3 regions of the Pseudomonas sp. AB39(2026) genome follow, and region 1 is predicted to be linked to each of the others. Evidence: riboswitches for the same ligand, from Rfam matches in the RefSeq annotation. Region 1 holds a riboswitch; each other region holds the start of a gene.
The links. Region 1 has a riboswitch for cobalamin ahead of ACSAMW_RS01335 (ABC transporter substrate-binding protein). Riboswitches for the same ligand answer to the same signal wherever they lie in the genome.
Positions count from the first base shown of each region.

Region 2: it holds a riboswitch for cobalamin, as region 1 does, so the genes downstream of both, cobO (cob(I)yrinic acid a,c-diamide adenosyltransferase) here and ACSAMW_RS01335 (ABC transporter substrate-binding protein) in region 1, are expected to answer to the same signal.
Region 3: it holds a riboswitch for cobalamin, as region 1 does, so the genes downstream of both, ACSAMW_RS03405 (CbtB domain-containing protein) here and ACSAMW_RS01335 (ABC transporter substrate-binding protein) in region 1, are expected to answer to the same signal.

Region 1 covers NZ_CP195212.1:309,766-317,682, forward strand. Annotated here, with positions in the region: gene ACSAMW_RS01320 (TonB-dependent siderophore receptor) at 1-1,870, shown strand, start outside; gene ACSAMW_RS01325 (ABC transporter ATP-binding protein) at 1,886-2,662, opposite strand; gene ACSAMW_RS01330 (FecCD family ABC transporter permease) at 2,659-3,666, opposite strand; gene ACSAMW_RS01335 (ABC transporter substrate-binding protein) at 3,663-4,670, opposite strand; cobalamin riboswitch at 4,836-5,024, opposite strand; gene ACSAMW_RS01340 (hybrid sensor histidine kinase/response regulator) at 5,140-7,161, shown strand; gene ACSAMW_RS01345 (DUF2254 domain-containing protein) at 7,257-7,917, shown strand, end outside.
Region 2 covers NZ_CP195212.1:1,413,753-1,421,669, forward strand. Annotated here, with positions in the region: gene cobD (threonine-phosphate decarboxylase CobD) at 1-694, opposite strand, end outside; gene cbiB (adenosylcobinamide-phosphate synthase CbiB) at 687-1,595, opposite strand; gene bluB (5,6-dimethylbenzimidazole synthase) at 1,592-2,242, opposite strand; gene ACSAMW_RS06130 (cobyrinic acid a,c-diamide synthase CobB) at 2,239-3,549, opposite strand; gene cobO (cob(I)yrinic acid a,c-diamide adenosyltransferase) at 3,546-4,157, opposite strand; cobalamin riboswitch at 4,294-4,505, opposite strand; gene ACSAMW_RS06140 (PQQ-dependent sugar dehydrogenase) at 4,600-5,907, shown strand; gene ACSAMW_RS06145 (C40 family peptidase) at 5,933-6,487, opposite strand; gene ACSAMW_RS06150 (C40 family peptidase) at 6,626-7,285, opposite strand; gene hda (DnaA regulatory inactivator Hda) at 7,699-7,917, opposite strand, start outside.
Region 3 covers NZ_CP195212.1:767,571-775,487, forward strand. Annotated here, with positions in the region: gene ACSAMW_RS03370 (MFS transporter) at 1-741, opposite strand, end outside; gene ACSAMW_RS03375 (LysR family transcriptional regulator) at 867-1,751, shown strand; gene ACSAMW_RS03380 (J domain-containing protein) at 1,878-2,300, shown strand; gene ACSAMW_RS03385 (hypothetical protein) at 2,602-2,856, shown strand; gene ACSAMW_RS03390 (hypothetical protein) at 2,959-3,096, shown strand; gene ACSAMW_RS03395 (MBL fold metallo-hydrolase) at 3,260-4,243, opposite strand; gene ACSAMW_RS03400 (type 1 glutamine amidotransferase domain-containing protein) at 4,489-5,040, shown strand; cobalamin riboswitch at 5,173-5,374, shown strand; gene ACSAMW_RS03405 (CbtB domain-containing protein) at 5,456-5,644, shown strand; gene ACSAMW_RS03410 (CbtA family protein) at 5,655-6,341, shown strand; gene ACSAMW_RS03415 (cobalamin biosynthesis protein) at 6,351-6,752, shown strand; gene cobM (precorrin-4 C(11)-methyltransferase) at 6,787-7,536, shown strand; gene nfuA (Fe-S biogenesis protein NfuA) at 7,580-7,917, opposite strand, start outside.

The DNA of each region.
Region 1 (7,917 bases):
TGACATCGTTAAGTACGCCCCCGGCGTGCAACTGCGCAAGTTCGGCACGGACCGCCAGCAGTTCCTGGCACGCGGCTTTGTGATCGACAATCTCATGTACGACGGCTTGCCGACCATGGTCAGCACCTTCACGTTAGACACCATCACCGGGGCGGACCTGGCACTGTACGACCGTGTGGAAGTGGTACGCGGCGCAACGGGCCTGATGACAGGCGCCGGCAGCCCGTCCGCCACCCTCAACCTGGTACGCAAACGCCCGACCGATACCCCGCAGGTGAGTGTGACCACCAGCGCCGGCAGCTGGGACCGCTATCGCACCGAGGTGGACGCCTCCAACCGGTTGAACGAAAGCGGCACCCTGCGCGGTCGCGTGGTCACCGCCTACGAAAAGGGCAACAGTTTCATCGACGAGCGCGACAAGGAACGCCAAACGTTCTATGGCGTTCTGGAGGCGGACTTGAATGAGGCCACCACCTGGAGTGTGGGCGCGTCCAAGCAGCGCGACGATGCCACCTCGGACTGGGGCGCGCTGCCGTCCGGCGTGAATGGCGAAGATTTGCACCTGCCACGCTCTACCTTCCTGAGCAACGACTGGGCTTACTGGGACAAGGACGTGGTCACGGCCTTTACCGACGTGACCCATCGATTCAACAACGGCTGGACCGGCAAAGTCTCCGCCGCCCGTATCTGGGCCGAGTCGGACATGTTCTCCAGCTACCCCACACGTAGCAGCACGGGCGCGTTGGGCCAGGGCACCGGCGAGTACAACACCACCGATGTGCAAACCAACCTGGACGGCCAATTGTCTGGCCCGTTCCAGTTGCTGGGTCGCGAACATGACTTCACCCTGGGGGTAAGCCGCCGACAGGAGAAGTTCGACCAGGACGGTGGCTACTGGCCTGATACCCCGATCAACCTGGCCACGTTCGACCCGCACGTAATTCCTCGGCCCTCGCTGGGTACTCGCCAGCCCTACCGAAGCACTTTCACGGCCACGGAGGAATCGGTCTATGCCGCCGCGCGCTTCAACCCCATCGACCCGCTGCACGTGATCCTGGGCAGCCGGGTGAGCTGGTACGACTACGACAACCGCTCTGGCTCGGGGGACTACAAGGTTACGAGGGAAGTCACGCCCTATGCCGGCGTGGTCTACGACCTGAACGACACCTATTCGGTGTACGCCAGCTATACGGAAATCTTCAAGCCGCAGACAGAACAGGACACCGCCGGTAGCGCACTCGAGCCCACTACCGGAAAGAGTTACGAACTGGGCCTCAAGGCAGAATATTTCGAAGGCGACCTGAATGCCTCGGTGGCACTGTTCGACATGACCCAGGAAAACCGCGCCTACCGCCTGGAAAACCAGCCCACCAGTTGTTCCAGCCAGAACCGCAGTTGCTATGAAGCGGCGGGTGAAGTACGCAGCCGAGGTATCGACACCGAAGTTACCGGCGCCCTTACCCCTAACTGGAACCTGAGCGCCTCCTACACCCTGGTGCTAAGCCAGTTCGTGAAAGACGCCAGCCACCGCGACGGCGAACTGTTCGCCCCCAACCAGCCGCGGCATCTGTTCAAGGTGGCGACCAACTACCAGCTGAGCGGCGCTTTGAGCCAATGGCGTGTAGGCGGGGATGTGCTGGCCCAAAGCGAAACCTACAACAAGCTGGGCAATGGCAGCCACTCGGTGCAGGATCGCTACGCCGTAGTGGGGCTTATGGCAGGGTACCGCTTCAACGACCACTGGGATGGCCGCGTGAACCTCAATAACGTGTTCGACCAGCGTTACTGGCAGGGCATTCCCATCGCGACCGGGGCAGGCGTGTATGGAGACCCGCGCAATGTGATGTTTAGCCTTAAATGGACGTTGTAATGCTGCACGGGCTGGCTAGAGAGGGCTGAACACCAGCGCCCTCGTTCCATCCTCCAGGTCCTGCAACCACCGGCCTTTTACGCCGAAGGTCTCGGCCAGGCACTCGTCGGTCAGCACCTGGGCCGGTACGCCGAGTGCGACCAGGCGGCCTTTGTCCAGCACCGCCAGGCGGTCGCAGGTCAGTGCCTGGTTCAGGTCGTGCAAGGCAATCACAGTGGTCACCGGCAATTGGTTGATCAGCCGCAACAACGCCAGCTGCTGGCGGATGTCCAGGTGGTTGGTGGGCTCGTCCAGCATGAGCAGGCGCGGCTGTTGGGCCAGTGCACGAGCGATATGAGCGCGCTGGCGTTCTCCCCCGGACAGGCTGTGCCAGAGGCGGTTGCCCAGGTGTTCCAGGCTCACGGCGGCCAGCGCCTCGTGCACCAACTGCTCATCCAGCGGGCGCCACGGCGCCATGGGCGATAGCCACGGTGTGCGGCCTAGCGCAACGGCGTCGTGTACACGCAAGCGGTCACTGGTATCGGCCTGTTGCTGGACCACGGCCAGAGTACGGGCTACATCCCGACGGCTTAAGCGGTGCAGGTCGCGCCCTTCCAGCTCGACCCGGCCCTGCGTGGGCGAAGCAATACCGGCCAGTAGCTTGAGCAGGGTGGATTTGCCCGACCCGTTGGGGCCGACGATGCCCAGCTTTTCACCAGGTTCAAGGGTCAGGCTCACCCCTTGAAGCAAGCAAGCACCCCGCACCGTCAACCCCAGGTTGTGACAGGCCAGAAGCGGCGCAGAGGTGTTCATCGCCGGTGGCTCCCGTGCAACAGCAAGGCCGCGAACACGGGCGCACCCACCAGTGCGGTGATGACGCCGATCGGCAATGCCTGGCCTTTGATCAACTGGCGTGACAGCACGTCCGCAGCCATCAGAAACACCGCACCGGCCAAGGCAGACAGCGGAACCAGCAGGCCATGCCCTGGGCCTACCCGCAAGCGCACCGCATGGGGAATCACCAGCCCCACAAACCCGATGGACCCCACCAGCGACACCATCACCGCGGTGACTAGCGCAGCGCAGGTCATCAACAGCACCTGCAACTGGCGCACCGACACGCCCAGTGAAGCGGCCGAGTCGGCGCCGAAGGTGAAGGCATCCAGTGCTCGCCGCTGCCACCAGCACACACCCAGCCCTAGCAGCGCGACGGGTACCGCCAGTGCCACTGCCGGCCAGCGTACCCCGCTCAAATTGCCCATCAGCCAGAACAGAATGCCCCGGGCCTGTTCGGCGTTGGCTGAGCGGGCGATCACAAACGCCGTGAGGGCGTTGAACAGTTGGGAGCTGGCAATGCCTGCCAGGATGATCAGCCCTGCGCTGCCACTGGCGCGCGACGCGCGGGCCAGCACGATAACCAGGGTAAAGGCCAGCAGTGCCCCGAGAAATGACCCTACTGATAGTGAGATCAAGCCACCGCCGATACCCAGTACCGATACCAGCACCGCGCCGGTAGACGCGCCGGCCGAAATGCCCAGTAGGTAGGGCTCGGCCAGGGGGTTGCGTAATAACGCTTGCAGTATCACCCCGCAGATGGCCAGGCCTGCGCCACAGGCAGCCGCTACCAAGGCGCGTGGCAGGCGGTAATTCCACACAATACCCACGTCGATGGGGTCCAGCGGGTAATGAGCCCCGGCCAACTGGTTGGCCAATACCTTCAGCACCTGGCCAAACGGCAGGGCTGTTTCGCCCATGGCCGTGGCAGCCAGTAGCGCCCCAGACAGCAGCAGGAGGCTCCACCCCCAACCTGGCCTCATGGGCGGTAGTGCTCCCGGGCTTCGGCCAGCTGTTCGATACCGTCGAACAGGCGGGTACTGGCCTGTAACGCATCGGCGTCAACGATCAGGATGCGATCATGCTTGACGGCGTCCATGTTGCGTGTGACTGGGTCGCTTTTGAGAAACGCCAGCTTCTTCTGGTAGTCGTCGGCCGGGAAGCGGCGACGCTCCATACGTGCGATCACGATAAAGTCGGGGTTGGCCTTGGCCAAAGTTTCCCAGCCCACGGTCGGCCATTCTTCAGTGGACGTGACCACGTTGCGTATCCCCACGGCGTTGAGCAGGTAATCGGCCACGCCTTGCTGGCCAGCCACGAAGGGGTCTGTGGCCAGGGCTGCGCTGGAGAACCACACCACCGCCGTAGGTGCTTTGACGGCGCTGGCCTGGGCACGTGCCGCCGCGCGCGCAAGCCGTGCCTTGTAATCCGCCACCAAGGCTTGGCCACGGTGGTCCACGTCGAAGATTTTTGCCAGCTCAAGCACGCTGGTGTAGAGCGTGTTGATATCAAAAGCTTGCAAGCGCGTACCGTCTGCGCCTTTGAGGTTGTCCTTGCCGACACAGTCGGAGGGCATCAGGTAGGTAGGGATGTTGAGGTCGTGGAACTGCTCTCGCGTACCTACCGCGCCTTGGGGGCCGACCATCCATTCGAACTGAACCGCTACCAGCTGGGGGCGCTTGCCAATGACGGCTTCGAAGCTGGGCTCGTTGTTGGCCAGGCGTTCCACCTTGGCATTTAGGGCGGCATATTCAGGCTTAACCGCATCGAACCACAGGGACGTGCCCACCAGGCGATCACCCAAGCCCAATGCGTAGAACAGCTCCGTTCCGGCCTGGCCGATGGTGACCGCACGCACCGGTGCCTGGTCGAACGTTAGAGCCTTGCCGCAGTTCTGCACGGTGAGTGGGTACTGGGTAGGGGCTGCCAGAGCGGATGTGGCAATGCTTGCCAACAAGGCAAGGGCAGGATAGGCAGGCAGTTTCACAGGCAAACGCTCCTGAAAGGGCAGAGGGGGCGCAGTGCAAAAAAGACCTGCCCGCAAGCGCTGCCTGGCCAGGGGCGGGCGCACGGGGGTGCCTTTTCCGGACACCCCGCCGGTAAGTGATTGATTAGGCTGTGGACGAAAGGTCGGCAAGCGTAGCCAGCTGTCGTGCACAGCTTAAGGCCGGCAGGTCTCCTGACTGGCGTTTCCCCGCCGCCCCAGCCTTCCCAGGCAAAGCCCAGTGGCATGTATGGAGCAGGCTCGGCGCCTACAGTTGCGGGGGCAGTTCCGTTTTGGGCCTGAGCCCTTCGGATTCCCTGTTAGTTCCTTTCGGAAACCGGCGCCGGAATAGTAAACCATTGCGGTGTATTGGCAACCCGGCCAGGGCAATGGTCATACAAAGCCTGGGGCCAAACCGGTATCATGGCCCAGCCGACATCGGCACGCATTGAGCGAGAGGGTAGTAACGGCTATGCATCAGCACTTCTGCCTTGAGGGCGGCGGGGAATGTGGCGAACGGCTGCGCGCCTTGGACTGGGCCCACAGTGCCCTTGGCCCGGTGGCTCAATGGCCGCTGTCCCTGAAAACGGCCGTGCAGATCGTGCTCAGCTCGCAGTTTCCCATGATGGTGCATTGGGGGCCGGCGCTTATTACCTTCTACAACGATGCCTACGCGCCCAGCCTGGGCCATAAGCACCCTGGCCACCTTGGGCAGCCCGCCCGGGAATGGTGGGCCGAGATGTGGGACCAGCTCACGCCTATTTTCGATCAGGTTCTAGGGGGGCAAGCGTTTTACGTGGAGGACGCTCGCTACACGCCCGACCGCGATGGCGTGGCCGAAGAAGCGTTCTTCACCCATTGCCACAGCCCCCTGTGGGATGACAACGGCAAGGTGGCCGGCATCTTTCTGGTAGTGACCGAAACCACACGGGGTATTCTGGCCGAGCGGCGCCTTAAGGAGCTGAACGCTCACCTTGAAGGGGTGGTGGCCGAACGCACCGAAGACCGCAACGCTTTGTGGCAGCTGTCCCAGGACCTGATGCTGCGCTGCACCGTAGAAGGCGTGATCACGGCGGTCAACCCGGCCTGGACCCAACTGTTGGGCTGGACAGAGGCCGAGTTGCTGGGCAACACCCTGTTCGCCTTCATACATGACCACGATCAGGTGAGCACGGCCCAGGAAGCTCGTGACCTGGGTAATGGCATGGAATACTCACGGCTGGACAACCGCTACCGGCACAAGGATGGCAGTTACCGCTGGATCAGTTGGTCCAGCCGCGCAGGTGATGGCGTGATCAACGCTGTAGGCCGCGACATCACCCAGGACAAGCAACGCATCGAAGCCCTGGCCGCTGCCGAAGAGGCCATGCGGCAATCACAGAAAATGGAAGCCGTAGGTCAGTTGACCGGTGGTGTAGCCCATGACTTCAACAACCTGCTGACCATTATTCGGTCGTCAGTGGACTTTCTCAAACGTCCCGCGCTGAGCGAAGAGCGGCGGCAGCGCTACCTTACGGCTGTCTCCGATACTGTGGAGCGTGCCAGCAAGCTCACGGCCCAGCTTCTGGCCTTCGCCAGGCGGCAGGCGCTCAAGCCTGAAGTGTTCGAGGTGGGCGCCAAGTTGCATGCCCTGGCGGACATGCTCAACACCCTGATGGGCGCCCGTATTACCGTTATCACCGAGCTGCCCGTCACGGCCTGTTTCATCGAAGCCGATACCAATCAGTTTGAAACGGCCCTAATCAACCTGGCGGTCAATGCACGAGATGCCATGGACGGTGCGGGCACGCTTATTGTGGAGTTGCGCCACGGCGTTCCGCTGCCAGCGATTCGCGGCCATGCCCCGGCCGCCGGCCCCTTTGCCGAAATTGCCCTGACTGACACGGGCGAGGGGATTTCGGACGATACGGTGGCCCGTATTTTCGAGCCGTTTTTCACCACCAAGCAGGTAGGCAAAGGGACTGGGCTGGGGCTCTCCCAAGTATTCGGGTTTGCCAAACAGTCGGGCGGTGATGTCACGGTGACCAGTGTTGTGGGCCAGGGCGCACGTTTTAGCCTGTACCTGCCGGAAGTCCAGGTGCAGGTGGCGCCGTATACCCCTGTGCCAACCGTAACGCAAGCGGCTCTGGGCACGGGGCAGCGCGTGCTCGTGGTGGAGGACAATATCGAGGTGGGCCGCTTTGCCACCCAGATGCTAGAAGACCTGGGCTACTCCCCTACGTGGGCCGTGAATGCCGAAGACGCAGTGGCCCTGCTGGGCCAGCACGGTGCCGGCTTCGATGTGGTGTTCTCTGATGTGGTGATGCCGGGCATGGGCGGCATCGAGCTGGCCAAATGGCTGGTGTCGAACTTGCCACAGCTTCCCGTGGTGCTGGCCACCGGGTACAGCCATGCGCTGGCCCTGGGCGGTGCTCAGGGCATCGAGCTGCTGCACAAGCCTTACTCCACTGAAGAGCTGGGCCAGGTGCTCAAACGGGTGATCACCAAGGCCTGAAACTTTCCTGCACGGCGCGTACCCAATGGCCAGGTAGCGGCCCAAGGCGCAACGCCTGCCTGCTGTGTCTGCCTCCTTCTGCCAAGGTACGTTCCATGATTGCTCGATGGCGCTGGGCCGCGCGTCAACTGACCAAGCGCCTATGGTTCCGGGCCAGCCTGTTCTCCCTGGTCGGTGTAGCGACCGCGCTGCTGGCGATCCTGTTCAGGGATTTGGTACCCCCGTCCCTCCCAGCCAAGGTAGGGGCCGATTCGGTCGACAAGATCCTGTCCATCATTGCCTCCAGCATGCTGGCCGTGACTACCTTTTCTCTTAGCACCATGGTGAGTGCCTATAGCGCGGCCAGCAGTGGTGTGACCCCTCGTGCGACGACCTTGGTGATGGAGGACACCACCACCCAGAACGCTTTGGCCACGTTCATCGGGTCGTTTCTGTTCAGCTTGGTGGGCATCATCGCGCTTAGCACAGGCGCGTATGGAGCGCAGGGCAGGGTGGTGCTGTTTGCCGTAACGATCATCATGGTCATCCTGATCGTTTATACCTTGCTGCGCTGGATCGACCACCTATCGCGGCTGGGCCGGGTAGGCGAAACCATCGACCGCGTAGAGGCCGCTGCCCTTCAGGCCATGGAGCGCCGTGCCCGCTGGCCCTGTCTGGGCGGTGAGCACTACCCTGAACACCTGCAGTTGCCGCCGGGCACGCTCACCGTTGCCAGCCCCACCACCGGCTATGTGCAGCACATGGATGTAGAAGCCC
Region 2 (7,917 bases), 1.1 Mb from region 1:
GCCCTAGGGTGCGGGTAGGGCCGCTAACGGCCCAGGGGCCCAGATGGTCCACCAGGCCTGCCAGCAAGCGTGGCTCGGCCAGGGCAAAGCCGAGTCGTACACCGGCCAGGCCGAAGAACTTGCCAAAGGATCGCAGCACCACCAGCCCAGGAAGGTGAGCGTCCGCCGCCAGGCTATGCTGGGGCGTCATATCCATGAACGCCTCGTCTACCACGAGCCATCCGCCCCGTGCGGCCAGGCGCGCATGCCAAGCCAGCAGGCAGCTGCGGTCCAGCAAGCGGCCCGTAGGGTTGTTAGGGTTCACGACCACCAGTACATCGAGGCGGTCTAGGTAATCATCGGCTTCGCTGTCAGCGATTTCGCGTACCACATGCCCGCCCTTGCGCCACGCTTCGGCATGCTCGGCGTAACAGGGCGCCAGCACGCCTACCTTGCCAATGCGGCGAAGGCGGGGCAGTACCTGAATGGCCGCCTGGGAACCGGCCACCGGCAATACCTGACGCGCACCGTAGTACCGGCAGGCAGCGGCTTCCAGGCCGTCATCGGGTTCGGGAAGGCGTGCCCAGGCCTGTGCCGGAATCGCAGGCACAGGCCAGGCCCAGGGCGCGATGCCCGTAGACACATCCACCCATTCGTCCTCGTCACGCCCGAACGCCTGTGCAGCAGCACGTAGCCGCCCACCATGCTCAAGCATAGAACTGCCCCCATACACAGATAATCAGCAGCCAGAGCCAAACCCCGCGCTGCACCAATGCCCAGGCGTTTTCAATGGCCGAGGCGTCGGCGGCCGGGCCTTCACCCAATACCGGCCGGTGATGGACCTCCCCGTGATACATGGCTGGCCCACCCAGCTCTACCCCCAAGGCCCCGGCGCCAGCGGCCATGACAGGGCCTGCATTGGGGCTGTCCCAGAGCCGCCCCTGCTGGCGCCAGCACCGCCAGGCCAGGCCTGTTTTGCCAAGCACCGCATAGGTAAGCGCTACCAACCTGGCAGGCAGCAGGTTGAGCAGGTCGTCGATACGTGCGGCGGCCCAGCCAAAACGTTCGAAACGTTCGTTGCGGTACCCCCACATGGCGTCCAAGGTGTTGGCCAGCCGGTACATCACCACACCGGGCACACCCCCCACCACGAACCAGAACAAGGCGGCAAATACGGCATCGCTACCGTTTTCCAGTGCCGACTCTGTGGCTGCTTTGGCCACACCCGTTCCATCCAAGGCTTCGGTATGCCGGCTGACCAGGCGGCCTACCCGTTCGCGTGCGCGTACCAGGTCCCCGGCGCGCAAGGCCCGTGCTACCGGCAACAGGTGCTCGCCCAGGCTGCGCAGGCCCAACGCCCAATACAGCACCAGCACCTCAACCACACCGCCTATCAAGGGCAGCCACGACAACACGGTCAACACCAGCACAGGGGGTACCACAGCCATCAGCCACGCAGTCACGCCATGGCTGCGCCAGCCGTGGCCTGCGAAGTTGAACCGCTGCTCAAGCCGTTTCGCCAGGTTGCCAAAGCCTACCAAGGGGTGCCACCGACGAGGTTCACCCAGCAAGGCGTCCAGGGCGACCCCTGCGACACAGGTCAAAGCCAGCATCACAACGTTGCCCCCCATGTATCGTTGAACAACAGTTCATCGAGCGGCCGCTCCTGTGTCCAGCCTTCGAGCACCAGCATCGGCTCTGAATAGAACTGGGCCACCGGCCCGAGGCACAGCACCGCCAAGGGCTTGCCGCCGGCGGGTATGTTCAGCAAGGCGCTCAGGCGCTCGGGGTCGAACAGAGACACCCAGCCCATGCCGAGCCCCTCGGCGCGGGCGGCCAGCCACAGGTTCTGCACCGCACAGGACAGCGAAGCAATGTCCATTTCCGGTAGCGTACGGCGCCCGAACACGTGCTGTTCGCGGCCGTCGGCCAAGGCGACCACCAGCAGCTCGGCACACTCACGTACCCCTTGCACTTTGAGAGCCATGAAATCGTCGGCCCGCTCATTCAAGGCCTGGGCCGTGCGCAGGCGCTCTTCTTCCACCAGTTGGTGAATCGCACTGCGAAGGGCCAGGCTGCGGATACGGATAAAGCGCCAGGGCTGCATCAGCCCTACGCTTGGCGCCTGGTGAGCCGCCAGCAGCAGGCGTTGCAATACGTCAGGCGCTACCTCCCCGCCTATGAAATGGCGCATGTCCCGCCGTTCGGCAATGGCGCGGTACACGGCTGCTTTCTCCGCGTCGCTGTAGGCGTGCTCGCTCATGCTGCCACCTCAGCGGGGCGAAGCAACGCCGCGCTGGCGGCAAGGTTGGACGGAAAGTAGAAATGCACATAGGAGGCCGTTAGCCGGCCCACGCGGTAGATCGCCTCGGCACCTCGCCCGCCGTTAGGGCTGCGGCCACGGGTAGTAGGTGCCCAAGGCGATGTGGTCAGGGAATGGTGGTAGGTGTGCCCTCTCAGGCACCCCTCATCCAGCTGCACGTCCTGCAAGGCCAGTGCAGCCAGGCGTTTTTGTAGCACCGCCTCGCCAGGCATCAGCCCAAGAAGGCTGGCGCGTTCGCCTTCCACACTGGTCAGCCCGTCCAGCAGGTACAGCATGCCACCGCATTCGGCCAACAGCGGTTTATCTGCACGATGGTGCCCGCGAATCGCCTCCAGCATCGGGGTATTGGCGGCCAGCTGATGGTGATGCAACTCCGGGTAGCCGCCCGGCAGGTAAAGGCTGTCGCACGGCGGCAGCCCCTCATCAACCAAGGGCGAGAAGAAGACCAGCTCGGCACCCATGGCCCGAAGTGCGTCCAGGTTGGCGTTATAAAGGAAAGCGAAGGCTTGGTCGCGGGCAATGGCAACGCGTACGCCCTGCAACAGCCGCGCCGGGGCCTCAGGCTCAGGGGGGCTGAAACACACAGGGGGTGGCAACGCATCATCGCAGGTGGCCGCCAGCGCCTGAGCTGCGGCATCGAGCCGGCGATCCAGGTCTTCCAGTTCGCTGGCCTGCACCAGGCCCAGGTGCCGGCTGGGCAAGTTGATCGCCTGCTCACGCGGCAAGCCACCGAACCAGCGCAGGCCTTCGGTGAGGCTGTCGCGTAACAGCTGGCTGTGACGTTCGCTGCCCACTCGGTTGGCCAGCACGCCCACGAAGGACAACGCCGGCCGGTAGCGGGCCAAACCCAAGGCCAGCGCACCGAAGGTCTGAGCCATAGCCGTACCGTCGATCACGCCCAGCACGGGCACGCCCAGTTCGATGGCCAGGTCTGCACTGGAGGGAAGGCCGTCGAACAGCCCCATCACCCCTTCGATCAGGATCAGATCTGCCGTTTCTGCCGCCTCCCACAGCAGGCGGCGACTTTGCGCTGCGCCTACCATCCACAGGTCCAGCTGGTACACCGGCGCGTCGCTGGCACGCTCGAGAATCATGGGGTCGAGAAAATCTGGCCCACACTTGAACACGCGTACCTTGCGGCCGCGGTTGCGATGCAGGCGCGCCAGTGCGGCCGTGACCGTGGTTTTACCCTGGCCAGAGGCAGGCGCGGCGATGAGTACTGCAGGACAGTGCCGGGCTGTACTCACCACTCGATACCCTTTTGTGCCTTGATACCTGCCTTAAAGGCGTGTTTGACCACGCCGATTTCGCTGACCGTGTCAGCCGCCTCCAGCAATTCCGGGCGGGCCGTACGGCCTGTAACGATGGCATGTTGCAAGGGTGGGCGCGCCTGAAGGTCCGCTAACACGGCGTTCACATCCAGGTAGCCATGCTTGAGGGCGATATTGAGCTCATCAAGCAGCACGAAATCCACGGCAGGGTCGGCCAGCAAGCCTTTAGCAACTGCCCAGGCGGCCTCAGCGGCGGCAATGTCACGTTGGCGATCCTGGGTCTCCCAGGTAAAGCCTTCCCCCATCACATGAAAGCTGACCTCCTCTGGAAAGCGGCGGAAGAACGCCTCCTCGCCCGTGGAGTTGCGCCCCTTGATGAACTGCACCACCCCGCAGCGCATGCCATGGCCCATGGCGCGGGCCAACATGCCAAAACCGGAGCTGCTTTTACCTTTGCCATTTCCGGTCAGCACCAACAGCAGGCCGCGCTCGTCAGGGGAGGCGGCAATACGGGCGTCCATTACAGCCTTCTTGCGCACCATACGGGCCTGGTGGCGTTCGTCACGCTCGGGAGTGTCGTTCATGTGCTGCCAGGTCCTTCACTGCGGTCACTGGCGGGTGCGCACCGACGCTATGCCTCAGCCCTACGGGGAAGCATGGCGTGGATGCCGCGCTCACCCGCACGGCGATCTGTACTGTAATAAGGCGGGTTGCATCGCTCGCCCGATAAGGTTTCAGGCCGGTCTCCGGGCTTGTGAGGGGGCCGTTATACCCCACCGGCGCGCCTTCCCGGTTATCCCAGTGGCCTGTGCGGCGGTGTTCACTCACTTACCGTTGCGGGGGCAGCGCCGGCCTTGCCCTAGGCTCACCGGCTTCCCTGTTTCACCCTGGCGCGCGAAGGTGGCCGGGGCACCTGAAACAATCGCGCAGGGTAAGGGGTTGGCCCAACAGCGTCAATTAAACATGTTGAACCTCCACCGCCTCGCTGCCTCTACGGTACACAACCCGGCTGCCAGGAAGCACACCATGCACATGTCCCGCCTTGCCTTAACCGTTGTACTTGCCGCCAGCGTGGCGGCGTGCGGCGAAAGCTCGAAACTGCAAGTGGCCGATGGTACAGGCCCTTCACCTAAACTCCCCGAACCCAACAAGACCCTGATCCCCACTGTCAATATTGCCCCGGCCGTGGGTTGGCCCCAGGGCGCCAAGCCCAAGGCTGCGCCCGGCACCCAGGTGAAGGCCTTCGCTGAGGGGCTCAACCACCCCCGCTGGCTGTACGTATTGCCCAATGGCGATGTGTTGGTAGCAGAAACCAACGCGCCACCCAAACCCGACGACACCAAAGGGATTCGAGGGTGGGTGATGGAGAAAGTCATGGGGCGTGCCGGGGCGGCCGTGCCCAGCCCGAACCGCATCGTGCTATTGCGCGACAAGGATGGCGACGGCGCAGCGGAAACCCATGAAGTGTTCCTGCAAAACCTCAATTCGCCTTTCGGCATGGCGTTGGTGGGCCAGAACCTGTACGTAGCAGACACGGACAAGATTCTGCGCTTCAACTACACCCCAGGCGCCACTCACCTGGACAGCGACGCCCAGACCGTCACCGACCTGCCCGCCGGCACGATCAACCATCACTGGACCAAGAACATCATTGCCAGCCGCGATGGCAAGAAGCTGTACGCGACCGTGGGTTCCAACAGCAACGTGGCCGAGAATGGCCTGGACAATGAGCAAGGCCGCGCCGCCATTTGGGAAGTGGACCTTGCCACTGGGCAAAAGCGCCTGTTTGCCAGCGGCTTGCGCAACCCCAATGGCCTCGCCTGGGAGCCCACGTCTGGCAAGCTTTGGACAGCCGTAAATGAACGGGACGAGATCGGCAGCGACCTGGTGCCGGACTACATCACCTCTGTAAAGGACGGCGCGTTCTACGGCTGGCCGTTCAGTTACTACGGCCAGCACGTGGATGTGCGTGTCGAACCTGGAAACCCGGACATGGTGCAAAAAGCGATTGCGCCTGATTTTGCGGTAGGGCCCCATACCGCCTCCCTGGGTTTAGCCTTCGCCCAGCCCGGCCAACTGCCGGCACCTTTTGATAAGGGCGCGTTCATTGGCCAGCATGGCTCTTGGAACCGCAAGCCACATAGCGGCTACAAGGTGTTGTTCGTCCCCTTTGCCGACGGCATGCCAAGCGGCCAGCCCGTGGACCTGCTAACGGGCTTTCTCAATGACAAGGAAGAAGCCATGGGCCGCCCGGTCGGTGTAGTCGGCGACAACAAAGGCGGATTGCTGGTCGCCGACGACGTAGGCAACAAGGTATGGCGTGTGACCCGGTAATAGCGGCCAGGCCCAGCCAGGGCCGTTATGGCAGTGCTGTTTGTGCCAAGCGCTCTGGCTGGATCACCCGCTTGGCAGCCAGGTAGGCTTTCTGCCAATACGGTTTGTTCAGGTATTCCAGGCGTACCGTACCACCGGTGCGCGGTGCGTGAACGAACCGCCCTTCCCCCACGTAGATACCGGCATGGCTCACCTGCCCATTGCGTTGCGTCGAGAAAAATACCAGGTCGCCGGAACGCAGGGCGTTGCGGTCGATGGTGGGCGAATGCATGGCAATCAGGTCACGGGTGGTGCGTGGCAACGCGATGCCTGCCGCGTCGTGGTACACAAACCCGATCAGGCCACTGCAGTCGAAGCCAGCGGCAGGCGTGTTGCCTCCCCAGCGGTACGGCGTACCTACCAAGCCAATGGCTCGAAACAATACGTCGTCAGCCTTTACCGAGGAGTAATCCGTTGGGTCAACCATCAGCGGGCGAGGTGCAACGGCCACCGGCTTGGGAGGCGGAGGTGGTGAACTCGCGCAGGCGGCCAGCAGCAAGAGCGGCGCCAACGCCAATAGGCGCAAAGAGGTGAAAGCCATGAGAAGGGATTCCGAGTTCGACTGCCGGTGAAGAGTAGCGCTTAACTCGCTGAATTCAAAAAAAAAGAGTAGCGAAAGCGTGACCGCTCGTCGCTACTCTTTTAACCCCGCCATGCGGGGCCGAACACACCGCTGCGCTTAGCGGCGCGCAACCTCGGTGGTGGGCGCCATCGCCAGCACACGCTTGGCTTCGATATAGGTTTTGCTCCAGTAGCTGTCACCCAGGTTATCCACGCGAACGCCGCCGCTGCGGCGTGAGCTGGAGTGGATGAACTGGTCATCGCCCAAGTAGATACCGGCATGGCTTACGCGACCACGGCGGCCTGTTGTGCCGAAAAACAGTACATCGCCTGGCTTGAGCTTGTTACGCGCGACCAGGGGCGCCTGAACGTTGATCATTTCGCGACTTGAGCGGGGCAAGGTCATGCCAGCTTCTTCGCGGAAGAGGAAATTGATGAAGCCCGTGCAGTCGAAACCGCTTTCAGTGGTGCCGCCAAAGCGGTAGCGCGTACCGATCAGGGACTTTCCACGTTCCAGGATGCTGTCTGCCAGTACCGGCAGGCGGTAGGGCGCAGTGCTGGAGAAAGCAGGCATGTCATCCCGGTCTGCCGTGAGGTCGTCGCTATCGAACGGAGAGACCTTGCCGGAGGGAATGGACGTATGGGGCTGCGGGAGGGGTGCACGTACGGCAGTAACCGGGGTGGACACCTGCTGTTGCGAAACCGGAGATTGGGCTGCGCAGCCGTACAACAGGGTAACAAGTGCAAGAGGCACGAGGGGTGCTAAGCGCTTCAGCATGGGCACGACCGTGTCGATAAATTAATGAAGGTGCGAATATGCCTACTATCGGCACCATTTGCAAATTTTATAGAACGATTTGTGACTTATGGTGCCTTGCCTGACGTCTGGCAGCGAAACACGCAGTACGACAGGCGGTCAGCGCCTACAAAGCATTTGCAAGCCATTGATAAACATGAAGAATTCAGAGGCGAACGACGGGCTTACGCTGCTTACAGGTAGGCAGGAACACGATTGGCGCCTGTTGCCTTATCCCTTGGTGCCCGGTGCCTATAAAGAAAAGCTATAGCAAGGGTATCAAGGGCCCGCGACAGGCCTTTGGCGGCACAAAGCTGACGGATTATATAGCAGTGTTTATGAAAGCAAAAGCCCTGCCATGTGCAGGGCTATCTGATGGCCAGCGCCGAACGGCCCTACCAGCCTAGTGTTTCTTTCAGAAAAGGAATGGTGAGCTTGCGCTGGGCCTGCAATGACGCCTGATCCAGGCGCTCCAGCAGGTCGAACAAGGCACTCATGCTGCGGCTGCCGCGAGTAAGAATGAAGTGTCCTACTTCATCAGTAAGGTGCAGGCCCCGCCGAGATGCCCTCAACTGGAGCGCGCGCAGCTTGTCCTCGTCTGACAGCGGCCGCAT
Region 3 (7,917 bases), 460 kb from region 1:
GGCCAAGAGCCGCAGGATCGACGGTCGCCCGTTTTGCTGTGCTTCACGCGCCGCTTGCTCCTGAGCGATGGTGGTAGTCAGCGCGTGCTTCTCTTCGTCGGTAAGCCATTTGGCTTCATGGGGATGCGATTGCAGGTGGAGCCAGACAAACCCGCACAGCACCACCGATGCGGCGCCTTCGATCAGGAACATCCATTGCCAACTGTGCAGCAATGGCAAGCCCAGGCTGAGCAGGCCGCCTGAAACAGGCCCGGAAATGACCGAGGCGATGGCCGAGCCACTGAGAAATACCGCCATGGCCTTTCCGCGCTCGGCCGCCGGTAACCATTGGGTGAAGTAGTAGATGATGCCGGGGAAGAACCCCGCCTCCGCCGCCCCCAGAATAAACCGCAGCACGTAGAAGCTGGTTTCCCCCCGTACAAACGCCATGGCCATGGCCGCGATGCCCCAAGTGAGCATGATCCGGGCGAGCCAGGCCCGTGCCCCATAGCGCTGCAGCAGCAGGTTGGACGGCACTTCGAACAGGGCGTAACCCACGAAGAACAGCCCGGCGCCCAGGCCGTACGCCGCTGCACCGATGCCCAGGTCGGTTTCCATATGGCTTCGCACAAAGCCAATGTTCACCCGGTCGATGTAGTTGACGATGAACATCACCACGAACAGTGGCAATACGTGACGCTTGACCTTGCTCGCCGCCTGGGCAAGCACGTCGGCCGGGACGGCGCGATGGGGCTGGTTCACTGGGCATCTCCCGCTATTGTTTTTGTGGGTAGGCCGCACCGCTGTGGATGCAGCGCTGATGATGGACCGGCGCAGTGTTGCGGTCTAATCTAGTTTGACTCTTGATTGATACCTGGAATGAATCAGTGTTCGAACTCGCCCAACTGCGTTGCTTCACCGCCGTGGCCACTGAACTCAATTTTCGGCGGGCGGCCCAGCGGCTCAACATGACCCAGCCGCCTCTCAGCCGCCAGATCCAACTGCTTGAGCACCAACTGGGCGTCGCGTTGCTAAACCGCAATACGCGCACGGTCGCGCTCACCGCGGCTGGCCGAGCTTTTTTCCTTGAAGCCCAGAGCCTGCTGGAACGGGCAGAGATGGCAGCAGTCTCGGCACGGCGCTTCGCGGCGGGAGATATCGGCTCGGTCACCATTGGTTTTGTAGGCAGTGCAGTCTATGAATTCCTTCCTCGGGTGATCGCCGAGGCCCGCGAGCAGCAGCCCCACGTAAACATTGCGCTGACCGAAATGAACACCGCACAACAGCAGGAAGCCTTGCGCGCGCGGCGTATCGATCTGGGCATCGCCCGCGCCCCTTTGAATGAGCCAGGCTTTGTAAGCGAACGGTTAGTACGCGAGCCCTTCGTACTGGCCGTCAACCGCGCTCATCCTTTGGCTACCCAGCCAGAGGTCACCGTCAACGATCTGCACGGCGAGCCATTTCTCATGTATTCCCATGCCGCGTATGCGCCTTTCAATGAGTTACTGACCGGGATGTTCAGGTCTGCCGGGGTAACGCCAGACTACGTCCAATGGCTAGGCTCTTCGCTCACTATTCTGGCGCTGGTAAACGCGGGATTGGGGCTGGCCTTGGTACCTCACTGCGCCACAAACGTCGTATTCAAGGAGGTGATGTTCCACACCATGAATCTGGGTAGCGGCGTGCAGAGCGAGCTGCACTTGATTGGCCGGGCCGACAATGACAACCCTGCGTGCAGGATGCTGCTGGAGGCCATTCGCGCTGCAGTCTGAATCCGGCTGCCGGCCGGCGGAGTCAAGGTTTGTGTAACAAGGCCGATACCCATGCAGGCCACCCCTGCGCACCTAGGGTTGGTCATCACGCCTTCTATGGCGGCCTGCCCGGATGGAACCCTTTACATGCAAGAAGTCCCCACCCATTACGCCAACTTGCGGGTGGCGCGCAATGCCCCGCCCGAGGTGATACGCGCCGCTTACAAGGCCCTGATGCAAAAGCACCATCCCGACCGCAACCCTGGCGATGCGGAAGCTGAGCGCATCGTACGGCTGTTGAACACGGCCTATGTGGTACTCAACGACCCCAAGCAGCGGGCACAACACGATGCCTGGATCGCTACCCAAAAAGCACAGCGCTTGCAGGCCCAGCTCAAACAGCTGGGGGCGACTTCCCAGGCGGGGCAAGCAGCCGGTGTTCGCAAGCGCAGCCGTGCATGGCTGGTGGTGACCCTGGCAGTGGCGCTGGCCTTTGCCTTAGGCATGGGCCTGGCTGTGCAGATGACCAGCCAAGCGAGGCCTGCCATTTCATCTCACTGGCGCCGCTGAACCCGGGGTTCTGTCTGAGATATGTTTGTGCGAAGGTCAGGCCGGGCCGCGCAGGCAAGGCGAAAGTAGGCGAGGAAGCGGACTGGGCCCGCACTCGGGTTTACTGGTTGTAAATGAGCATTCCGAGCCTAGGCGGCCCCACCTGCTTTCAACGCAGCATCACCGAGCACGGATATATTTCAGACAGAACCTATGGTCGGGAATTAACAGCCAGGTGCTGAGTCTATGAACATTACCCGGTATTCCCAAGCACTTGGGAGCCTCACCTAAGGCTGATTCGACGCATAGCGAGGAATTCACGATGCCATTGCCCCACCAAGACGACATTCACTCGCCTGCTTGGCGAAACATGCTCGAAGGCGTGGACAGGGCTGCCGACTATGTAGAGATTCGCGAAAGCGCTGCCCGCGCCACGGGCTACCTGCGGTGCCTTACGGACTTTGGCCTGGTAAACCTGGGCCAGCACAAAGCCATGGCTGAGCGTATCGATACGGTGTCCAATCGGCGCCTGGCTGCACTGCAGCATGCGGCCCGGGGCTCGGCAGATCCATGGTAAAGCTCAGCAACGTTGAGTACCCCCTTCAGTAAAATGTTGTTTCTTGAGTCAAGAACAGCACGCCATCGCCGATACGCTTTTTACGAAAAGAGGATATCGGCCATGCAACGCAACACTCACCACAGCATTACTTCTCCCTCGCCCCTTATCGTGCTTCGGGCCGAACGTGCGCTGGTCGCTGCCGCCTGTGCTGGCGTCTGCGGCTGGGCGGTATCTCTGGCCTGGCTGTGGTGGGCCTGACCATGCGCCTTTCAGTCGCTCAGTGGTTTTCCCTGGCCTTGTGTGTAGGGCTGTGCATGTTGGTGGATGGCGAGCTTTGGCGAGGGCTGGGCGTTTAATGCGTCTGCGCTACCCTCTCTCTATCCTGGCACCGGTACCTCAGACTGGGCAGGGCTCACGTCGATCAAACGCTCGAAGCTTCACACGCTATGCGTTGCAACTCCCCTGCCTTATCCAACCGGTAACGGTCATAGTCTGCGGCCAGCAGCAAGGTCCCGTTATAGTGAGCCGCAGCCTCCGCCCTCAGCGCTTCAAGGGTCAGGCCAGGCCGGCCAGTCACCTGGTAGCGCGGGCTGAAATGGGTTAATACCAGGTTAGGCAACCCAGCTGAGGCGGCAAAGCGGGCAACCGCCGCTGCACTGCTATGACCATGGTGTTCCTTCCCACGCGCTACCGCTTGGGTATAGGTTGCCTCGTGCACCAGCACCTGGGCCCCTTCGCAGGCATGCCTAAGTAGCGCGGGCTCTGCATTGTCCCCCGCCACTACGATGCACTGAGGCGGCTGCTCAAAGCGCAGGTAGGCTGTGGGTGTCAGTACTCGGCCCTGGTGGTGCACCGCTTCGCCTCGCATCAATGCCCCCCACGCTGGGCCTCGCGCTACCCCATCAGCCGCCAGCCGCGCAAGGTCCAACTGGGGGCGAGCGGCGGCTTCAGTAAAGCGGTAAGCATACGAAGGCACACGGTGAGCCAAGGGCGTGGCGCTCACGCTCAAGCCTGCATTGACCCATGGCGGGCCCGTTACCAGGCTTGGTGTGGCGTGAAAGCGCAAGGGAAACGGCACGTGTGTTTCGGTGAGATCAAACGTACTGAGCAACCAGGCCTTGATACCGGCCGGGCCAATGATGTCCAGAGGCTGGGTACGCCCCTGCAGGCCGGCGCTGGCCAGCAGCCCAGGCAATCCATAACAGTGGTCCCCATGCACGTGGGTGATGAAGATCCCGCTCAACTGGCGCAGGGACAAGGGCGTACGCAGCAGCCGGTGCTGTGTACCTTCGCCACAGTCAACCAAGTACCAGGCCTTGCCTTGGCTTGCCAGTATCGCCAGGCCACTGACGTTGCGCGCCCGGGTGGGGGTGCCAGAGGAGGTGCCAAGAAACATCAGTTCCATCAGAGGTCCTTTCAAAAGCGTTGGGCCATGAAACCACATTCGATGCCCGCGCCGCCCGCTCCGTGAGCGTTGGTGTTCAAACAGGGGCGGCTGACGTGCTTAGACCCCATGGCCCACGGCAAGCATCCAGCCAGTGCCTGGCCTGCACAGGGCGCAATTTTCCTGAACTTTGCTTGCCTTGGCGCTTTCCCAAAACCATGGCGCCCAGCAAAGGGCCACCTTCCCACCTTTCTACAGGAGCTCATATGAGCAGCAAACGCGTACTGATCATCACTTCCAACACCGGCATCGAGCGCGACGAGCTGGTCAAACCCCTGGAAGCTCTCAAGGGCGCTGGCCTAACCGTGACCCACGCGTCGGTCAAGGGCGGCACCACGCAGACCTTCGTACAGGACACTGAGAAAGACCGGACCGTGGAATCCACGGCAAAACTGGCAGACCTCAAGGCTGATGATTTTGACGCCTTGGTGATTCCTGGCGGTACCGTCAACGCTGACACCCTGCGCCAGGACAAAGATGCTCAGGCTTTGGTAAAGGCGTTCGCTGACGCAGGCAAAACCGTTGCCGCAATCTGCCACGGCCCTTGGCTGCTGATCGATTCAGGCGTGATCGAAGGCAAGACTCTAACGTCTTACCCTAGCGTGAAAACTGACCTGCTCAATGCCAAGGCGGCAGGGTGGGAAGACACTGAGGTATTCAAATGTGGTGCCAACGGCTGGACGCTAATCACGTCCCGCACCCCAGATGACCTGCCTGCATTTAATCAGGCCATTATCGAGGCGCTGCAAGCCGCGTAATAAAGCCCCGTATTCATTTGCCCGCGCAAGCGGGCTTTTTTAGGTTCTTCACGGATCACTGAGGACGTTATTGTCCAGACCCCGTGAAGAACTTTGTTTTTCCTGTTTGACGCTCCCTCGAGGGCATGCTTTGCTTACACCTTTCGTTCGGGTGCCCTTCACAGGGTGAAACGGGAAACCGGTGCGCCGCCAGGCCAGTCCGGTGCTGCCCCCGCAACGGTAAGCGAGCGCGCTTCATATCCACTGTGCCAGGCATGGGAAGGGGAAGCGGACCGTCAACACTACGGTGTTGCCCCTCGCAAGCCCGGAGACCGGCCCGACGGACATCATTGACACACCTGCGGTGGGCGGGCTGTCCGGCCCCGCCTTTGGCAGGGTTTCGGCGCCTGCCTGTCCTTTACCTGAGGGAAGCGCCATGTCCGCCCACGCTACAAGCCATCTCGTTGCTCAACCTGCTGCTACCCTCACCCAGCGTATTGCTGCGGCGTGCCTGGCCACCGTGTTAGGCGCTGGCTTGGTCTATTTTGCCGGGTTCTCCCACCTGCCTGCCGTGCACAATGCTGCACATGATACGCGCCATAGCGCTGCATTCCCTTGCCACTAAGGTGCTTGCCATGATTACACGTATTCTGCGCACCGCCGGCTTTGCGGGGTTGTTCGCGGCGCTGTTGCTGACGGTGATGCAAAGCCTGTGGCTTACGCCGCTGATTCATACGGCCGAAACCTATGAGCACGCAGCCCCTGCCGGCCATGAGCATGGAGGTGCCAACACCGCCGAGCACGTCCATGAAGAAGCCGCCTGGGAGCCTGAAGACGGCTGGCAGCGCGTGCTGTCCACCACCGGCGGCAACCTGGTGGTTGCCGTGGGCTTCGGGCTGATGCTGGCCGGGCTGTATACGCTGCGTGCGCCGGGCCGCACGGCTGAAGGGCTGCTCTGGGGCCTTGCCGGCTATGCTGTGTTTACCTTGGCGCCCACGTTGGGCCTTCCGCCGGAACTGCCAGGCACCGCTGCAGCCGACCTCGCTTCACGCCAGGTCTGGTGGGTCGGTACAGCGGCTTCCACTGCCGTGGCGCTGGCGCTGATGGTGTTTGCCCGGGGATGGCCCTTGAAGCTGGCTGGGGCTGTGCTGCTCGTGATCCCTCACCTGGTCGGCGCCCCTCAACCGGCCATCCATGAAAGCCTCGCGCCCGAGGCGCTGGAAGCCCAATTCCGCTGGGCAGCGCAGTTGACCAACGTGGCGTTCTGGTTGGCGCTCGGGAGTGCAACGGCCTGGCTGTTCCGCCGTTCGGCGCGGGCCTGATCACTGGTTATGGGGCATCCCTGGCTGGTCGCAGGGCTTGGCTGCCGCAGGGGCTGCCCTGTAGAGGTGTTGCAAGCGCTACTGGAACAGGCCCTTGCCCAAGTGGGCGCTACGCTATGTGACGTGCAGGGCATTGCCTCGCTGGACAGAAAATGCGGCGAACCTGGGCTGGTAGCCCTTGCAGTGAGTCAGGGCTTGCCGTTATCAGGCTACTCGGCCAGTGCCCTGGCGCCCTACGAGCCGCTGCTGAGCCACCGCTCATGGGTGAGCCTGCAACATACCGGTTGCCTTGGCCTGGCGGAAAGTGCCGCATTGGCCCATTGCGAGGCGCTCAGCCAGCGAACACCCAAGTTGTACCTGGCCAGGCTCTGTGCCAGCCATGCAACGGTCGCCCTGGCCATCGCAACATGAAATTTACTCAACCTTCATAGGCAGCCAACCTGCAATGACCGTCTATTTTATCGGCGCCGGCCCCGGCGATCCCGACCTGATCACTGTTAAAGGCTTGCGTCTGCTGCGTCAGTGCCCTGTGATCATTTATGCAGGCTCTCTAGTGCCCGAAGTATTACTGGAGGGCCATCGTGCAGAGCGTGTAATCAACAGTGCGGCGCTGGACCTGGAGGCCATCGTCCAGGAAATCGCCCAGGCCCACTCCCGTGGGCAGGATGTCGCACGCGTGCATTCTGGTGACCCTGGCCTCTACGGCGCCGTGGGTGAGCAGATCCGGCACCTGAGGGCCTTGGGCATACCGTTTGAAATTGTCCCGGGTGTGACAGCTGTCGCCGCATGTGCCGCGTTGTTGGAGGCAGAGCTCACTCTGCCAGGGGTGTCCCAGACTGTCATCCTCACGCGCTATGGTACGCGCTCCCCGATGCCCGCAGGCGAGGCCTTGGCGGATCTGGCGCGTCACCAAGCGACCATGGCCATTCATTTGGGGGTCAGCCACTTGCCGGCTATTGTGAACACCCTGATGCCCAGTTATGGAGTCGATTGTCCTGTTGCAGTGGTGCACAAAGCCACGTGGCCTGAGCAAGACTGGGTTACAGGCACCCTCGGCACGATCCAAGCCCAGGCCGCAGGTAAGGGCTTTCAGCGCTCGGCGTTGATCATCGTGGGCTGGGTACTGGGCAATGAGGTGTTTGAAGAGTCCGCTTTGTACCGCGCTGGGCGCGCGCACTTGTATCGGGCCGAATAAGAGAGATAGAAATGGGCTACGCCGTCTGCGTAGCCCGAGGTTATCAATAGTAAGCATTCTCGCGCTGGGAATGGTCGGTCACGTCGCGGACGCCCTTGAGCTGAGGAATCCGCTCCAGCAACGTGCGCTCTATGCCTTCCTTCAGGGTAACGTCAGCCTGGCCACAGCCCTGACAACCGCCCCCGAACTGAAGCACGGCCACACCGTCCTCAACCACTTCGATCAGGCTGACCTGGCCCCCGTGGCTGGCCAAGCCTGGGTTGATCTCGGTTTGCAGGTAGTAATTAATGCGCTCGTCGATGGGGCTGTCTTCGTTGACCATCGGCACCTTAGCGTTGGGTGCCTTGATGGTGAGCTGTCCGCCCATGCGGTCCGTGGCGT